DNA from 3 places in the Bacteroides helcogenes P 36-108 genome. Region 2 is predicted to be linked to each of the others. Evidence: riboswitches for the same ligand, from Rfam matches in the RefSeq annotation. Region 2 holds a riboswitch; each other region holds the start of a gene.

Region 1 (2,206 bases), 150 kb from region 2:
CCGTTGTTGGTTCGTAGTTGAAGGAATTCCGGCAAGTCTTTATGCCATACATCCAGATAGACAGCAACAGCTCCTTGACGCATGCCCAATTGATCAACAGCTACGGCTGTGTCATTAACAAGTTTCATCCAACGAATTACTCCGCCTGCCACACCTTTAAATCCCCGTATATTGCCTCCGGAAGCACGCACTTTACCAAAATACAGTCCCATTCCACCTCCGAATTTGCTGACCATAGCAAAATTGTCTATACTGCGATAGATGCCTTCTAAACTATCGGGAACAGTATCAATAAAACAGCTTGATAGTTGGTGATAGGGCTTACGGGCATTGGCCATAGTAGGTGTTGCCATCGTTGCCTCCAAACAGCTTAACAGATCATAGATTTTTTTTACCCATGACATTCGGTTTTTGTTTTCAGGCATGGCAAGATGGAGAGCTATTCCCAAATACATTTCTTGTACAGATTCAATCAGTTGATGTGAACGGGTACGAATCAGGTAACGTTTGGCGAGTAAATCCAACCCGGAATAATTAAGTAATTTGTCTCGTTCACTACATAAAAATCCCTCGGCTTCTTCAATTTCCTGAGGAGAATAAGCAGCTAATATATAGTCTCCATACAATCCTTCATTTGTCAGAAAGCACAACTTTTCATAAAAAGAATGTATTCCGGCAACTCCTTCTTGCTCTTTCAATTCCTTGCTTAATTGGAAGTTAAGTATCCGTGCGGCAATAAACTCCCAATCAGGAGCTTCCTGAGTAGTCAATTCTATGGCTGCCTTGACGAGTGCGGTTAACCGTTCTTTTGATGCCATTTCTGGTTTGTAGAAGCTGGAAAATTTTTCTGCAAGCATAATCAGACTGTATTCATTGCAAGTAAAATCCTGTTGAATACTTTTCAGTATATCCATTAATGTAGTGTCGCCAACTTCATTTACTATATTGTTGAGGGCTTTTCTTCGTTCTGTCCGTTGCCAGCGGTAAAGGATGTAGTTTTTGGCTTCTGTATAAAAGCCATGTTCCATCAAGCATCGTTCTACTTCATCCTGAATCCGTTCGACATTTCGGTTTTCCATATTGCCGTCAACGAAATTCTCTACTTCTCTTACCAGAATATATATAGTTTCATCAGTTACTTTCTGTCCGGTGCTGATAAAACTTTTCCGTATTGCAGTGGCAATCTTTTCCTTGTCATAGGGTTCTCTTGTCCCATTTCTCTTGGTTATTTCCATGAGATAGTCTTTTTTATTGTGATTTTTAATGTTTCTTTCGCACTGTATCCCTAATCCCACGAGTGGAAACAGCCTTTAATGAGTGGCAGGTCTTCTGACTTACTCCTTATTTCCGATGCCTTCCCGTTTCCCTCTTTTTAACTTGCAAGACTCAGTGGCAGTAGTTATATCAGAAACATTGATGGAGTTTCACAGCAGCGGGACTGTTCGGGATTTGCACCCGATTCCCTTTTAATCCGAATGACCGATCGGCCTTCCGAAACCAATTCGGGAGCAAAGATAAAAAATAAATGTAACCGTTACAGTATTGATGTTATTAAAATAGCAAAACTTTCTACTGAAAATACAATGATTGTGTTTGGGAAGCCGAGAATATCTTCTTTCAAGAGAATAATGTATGGTTATAAAACGTACCTTTGCAGCATTTTTAACAAGATAGCAGTATTTTATGGAAACACCTAAAATCAATAAAGTACAGATACGTAATCTGATGATTAAGGACTACGAGCAATTGGCACAATCATTCACACGTGTATATTCGGATGGAAGTGATGTATTCTGGACTCACAAGCAGATAGAAAAACTGATTCGTATTTTCCCTGAAGGACAAATTGTGACGGTGGTGGATGAGAAGATCGTGGGCTGTGCTCTTAGTATTATTGTAAATTATGATGATGTAAAAAATGATCATACCTATGCACAAGTGAATACCCACAATCCTGAAGGGAACATCCTTTATGGCATCGAAGTGTTTATTCATCCCCAATATCGCGGCTTGCGTCTGGCACGTCGCATGTACGAATATCGAAAAGAGCTGTGTGAACAATTGAATCTCAAAGCAATAATGTTCGGAGGGCGCATACCCAATTACTATAAATATGCCGACCAACTCCGTCCCAAGGAATATATAGACAAGGTCCGTCAAAAAGAAATTTATGATCCGGTACTGACTTTTCAGCTTTCCAATGACT
Region 2 (2,206 bases):
TGTTGACGCCTGTTAAAGGTTCGCCGTATTCTTTGCCCGTTACTTTTCCGCTTAAAGTTACCTGGGCATGGAGAGATACCATCAGACAGCAGAGTATGGCTGTCAATAAGATATTTTTCTTCATTGATTAATAAAATATGGTTAATACTTGACTGCCTGACCCGGGAAGTCTTTTTCTGTTATGCAATGTCTCAGGCAGGTTTCCTGACTCAGCCTTTCCGAAAAGTCCAACCTTCCCGCCCTTCTGACTTCAGAGAAAACATTCTGCAATTTCAGGACAGTGGTTATAGATGAGAATACTTTTCGTTTGCTTTATTCCATCTTTTTTAGATAGATAAGCAAATAGGACCATACAGTAGCGGGCACTGTTTCAGCTTTTCACTGAATTCCCTTTTATATGACAGACAGAAAGAATGTCATATCACCTGAATGGGTGCAAATATACCTACTTTTTTAGAGAGAAAAATTAAACGCATATCTTTTGTTTACTTGGTTTTAAAATATTTTCTTATTTTTTCTTCTTTTATAAAAATAATAATACCTTTGCGGCGTTTTTGGTGAGATAATAGCATTTCAAGCTAATTGTTTTAAAAGGGAATCCGGTGAGAATCCGGAACAGTACCCGCTACTGTAAACACCTTATGAGAGGAATATTCTATTCGCATACCACTATCGCAAGATGGGAAGGTTTTATTTCTCAGGTGAAGTCAGGAAACCTGCCAAAAGTAAGCTGTTAGATGTCAAATTCCCGGGGATAGGAAATGACTGATGATCTGTTGAGTCAACAAAAGAATTTATACTAAAGTTCTTATTAAATTCGTTATTAGGGAAATTATCTTTAATATTCATCTGATATTGAGATTATTCCTTTGCGTGTTTTTTGATTCGGATTCTATGATATAGTTTTAATTTTAAGATTTAAAGATGAACAAAAAAGTTTTTTTATCAATGGCTGTTGCTTGTCCGCTATTGGTATTCGGACAGGGAAAAAGTATTACAGACAGTATTTTCAACATTAGTGAGGTGGAGATTACAGCTAAGCAGAGGAAACCTTTGCAGGACCAACCGGTGGGTATGTTGAATATGCCTGTCCCGTTGAAGTATCTTCCTATGACAGTGACCAAGATAGATCATGCTACCTTGCAGCGTAAGCATATAACTAATATGGAGGATGCCGTACGCTTTTTGCCGGGCGTAATTATGAGTTCAAATCAGTTGGGGGCTTTTCAACGGTATAGTATTCGTGGTACTTCTGATGCTGTGATTGCTTATGACGGAATACGTGATGAGCGTTCTTTGACTAATACAATACCTTTTGGTGACCTTTCTTCTGTTGAATCCATTGAGGTTATCAAAGGGCCTGCATCTATACTGGCAGGACATTCTGTGATGGGAGGAATCATCAATATCATTCGTAAGAAACCAACAGGACGTTTTACAGGCAATGCTGGCATAAGCTACGGCAGTTGGGAGCAAAAAGAGGCTAATGTAGGTTTCGGTGGTAAGTTGTTGGGACCGATAAATTATCGCGCCAATATTTACTATGCAAACGGGGACGGTTATCGTATGGTAAATGCCGACCGTTTCTCCGGAATGTTTGCCATTGGTTCCCAAGTCGGAAAGAAAGGGTATTTGGATGCAAGCATAAATTTTAATGACGACTATTATACCACTGATATAGGCGGTGCTCCCACAATGCCCGGAGATGTTTATAGCGTTAACGGAGACAAACTATTTGCCAAAAACGGCGAACGTAATCCGCTTTGTAATTACGAAGATGTGTTCAATGACATTGCAAACAATAGTATGCGTCGCCGCAATGTAGATGTAATGGCCACTTATACTTACGAATTGGCAGGCTGGCTGACTCTACGTGACCGTTTTTCTTATAGTCATAGTAACCTTGATTACTCTTGTGTAGAACGAGTCAGTTATCGTACCAGTGACAAACCTATATATGATTGGTATTATAAAGACAGTAAAACCGGAAAAACAAAGTACATAGAAGTGGATTCAGTACGTAGTGGGGATCCTCTTTGTTTTAATCCTGATCACCGCACTACCAGCAATATGCTTGATTTTACCGGTAAGTTCGAAGCCGGCAACATCAAACATAACTATACATTAGGATGGGCTTATTCCTATTTCAATTTTACCCAATATAATGGTTATGGTGCAGGAGATGTGTGGGGGCCTGGATTGAATG
Region 3 (2,206 bases), 230 kb from region 2:
AGGAATATAATTCAAGACATTCTCCGTCTTGGCCTGAAGCTCGTCCAACTCGTCTTCATGGGGATAACGGGAAAGCACAAAACCGAACACCGCCTCCTTCTCATGTAGGAACCATAACAAGCGGTTGCGGTCGCAAGAGCCGCAATCGTAGTTCAGGAAATAGGCGTCGGCGCCATGCAACTGCACCAGCATCTCCGTAGGAGCATGGAAAGCCACATACATTCCGCCGGGACGCTCGCGCAAGACGCGGTTGTTGAGACGAATCGTTTCTTCCATAACCACGGAATGCACACCGTCAAACTGGATATAGCGGCAACCGGCATCATAAAGTCTGTCCAGCAGTATCTTATAACAGGCGGTGATGTCATCGGACAGGAGGCGGATGTCCGGATAGGCGGCCTCCAAGCAACTCCGTTCCACACGCTGAAGTATCTGCGTCATCACTTCTGCCGGCGAGGGTATATGCTGCTTGACCGTCACGTCCTCACCCGCCACGGAAACGAGGAAAGCAAACTCCTCAAATACGGGATGCCGTTGCAATCCGATCCGGGCGGTAATCTCCAGGGCAGATCCTGCTGTGAGGGGCCGTCCATCCTTTGAATGTATCCCTTCCCAGCTTTCCAGAAAGTCACGGCTCCGGAAACCGCCATCGGAAACAACTTGCATGCCTCCCGACTTCAGCCGTTCCACAAGGTTGCGTACTTCTGCATCTTCAACCGCCTGCAAGGTTTGCAGGCTTATCCGCCCGTTGCGATATTGCTCACGGGCATCTTTCAGCGCGCGAGGCGCACAAAAAGCTCCGGCAATATCCAATCTGAACGGAGGAAATACTTTTGCCATATCTATCCTTTCTTTTGATTATATTAAGATCAATAATCTTTGCCCTAACCCCACGAGTGACAAAGAAGCGCAATCGAACGGCAGGTCTTCTGACTCAGTTTCCATTCCGAACGCCTTCCCAACCTCTTTCGCTTCCGAATTTGATCAGTGGCAACAGGTATCCAACGGAATGTTTGACGTAAAACTTCACAGCAGCGGGACTGTTCGGGAGTTGCACCCGATTCCCTTTTAATTGCTAAGGAAGAAAGCCTTATGCAAACCGGTTCGATGCAAATATAGCTAAAGAATTCGAAAACAGGCAATCTGCCTCAAATATTTATCTTCATTTTGCATTTCAGAATCAAGGGTGCTCTTTGTACTCCGCCAATATACAATAATGAGCAACTATGAAAAGCTATCTTCAAGCAAAGTTTCCCACTTTTCAACATATACATACTGTACGTCAATACATTAACACTTTTTAAACCCACAAAAGTTTTCCAAAAAGAAAAACATATCAAGAAGATACGTAACTTTGTTGGCATAACCAAGTCAAACAAAACAGTTCTACATTTAGATACAACGATTATGATACAAACGGTAATTAAACGTGACGGCCGCATTGTCGGCTTCAATGAAGAGAAAATAGTCACAGCCATCCGGAAAGCCATGCTGCACACGGACAAAGGTGAAGACTTGCAGTTGATTCATCAGATTACAGACCACATTTCCTTCAAGGGAAATTCACAAATGACGGTGGAGGCCATTCAGGACATGGTGGAAGTGGAACTGATGAAAAGCAGCCGCAAAGACGTGGCGCAAAAGTACATAGCCTACCGCAACCAGCGCAGCATTGCGCGCAAGGCAAAAACCCGTGACATGTTTCTGGAAATCATCAACATCAAATCCAATGACATCACCAGAGAAAATGCCAACATGAATGCCGACACTCCCGCCGGCATGATGATGAAGTTTGCCAGCGAAACGACCAAGCCGTTTGTTGACGATTACCTGCTGAGCGACGAAGTGCTGGAAGCCGTCAGCCAGAATTATCTGCACATCCATGACAAGGATTACTATCCCACCAAAAGCCTGACGTGCGTGCAGCATCCATTGGACCATATCCTGAAAAACGGCTTTTCGGCCGGGCACGGTGAGTCACGCCCCGCCAAGCGCATAGAAACCGCCAGCATCCTGGGATGCATCTCCCTGGAGACGGCGCAAAACGAAATGCACGGCGGACAAGCCATCCCCGCATTCGACTTCTACCTTGCCCCATACGTGCGCAACAGCTATATCGAGGAAATCAAAAACCTGGAAGAACTGAACGGGAAAGATTACTCGCATCTGTATCACAAGGAACTGACGGACTATCTGCCACAAGCGC

What was found. Region 2 has a riboswitch for cobalamin ahead of BACHE_RS11010 (TonB-dependent receptor). Riboswitches for the same ligand answer to the same signal wherever they lie in the genome.
Region 1: it holds a riboswitch for cobalamin, as region 2 does, so the genes downstream of both, BACHE_RS11650 (ribonucleoside-diphosphate reductase subunit alpha) here and BACHE_RS11010 (TonB-dependent receptor) in region 2, are expected to answer to the same signal.
Region 3: it holds a riboswitch for cobalamin, as region 2 does, so the genes downstream of both, BACHE_RS10095 (uroporphyrinogen decarboxylase/cobalamine-independent methonine synthase family protein) here and BACHE_RS11010 (TonB-dependent receptor) in region 2, are expected to answer to the same signal.

The regions. Positions count from the first base shown of each region.
Region 1 covers NC_014933.1:2,859,286-2,861,491, reverse strand. Annotated here, with positions in the region: gene BACHE_RS11650 (ribonucleoside-diphosphate reductase subunit alpha) at 1-1,235, opposite strand, end outside; cobalamin riboswitch at 1,303-1,517, opposite strand; gene BACHE_RS11645 (carbon-nitrogen hydrolase family protein) at 1,684-2,206, shown strand, end outside.
Region 2 covers NC_014933.1:2,713,307-2,715,512, forward strand. Annotated here, with positions in the region: gene BACHE_RS11005 (TonB-dependent receptor) at 1-124, opposite strand, end outside; cobalamin riboswitch at 178-444, opposite strand; cobalamin riboswitch at 539-740, shown strand; gene BACHE_RS11010 (TonB-dependent receptor) at 925-2,206, shown strand, end outside.
Region 3 covers NC_014933.1:2,488,162-2,490,367, reverse strand. Annotated here, with positions in the region: gene BACHE_RS10095 (uroporphyrinogen decarboxylase/cobalamine-independent methonine synthase family protein) at 1-840, opposite strand, end outside; cobalamin riboswitch at 903-1,119, opposite strand; gene BACHE_RS10090 (anaerobic ribonucleoside triphosphate reductase) at 1,408-2,206, shown strand, end outside.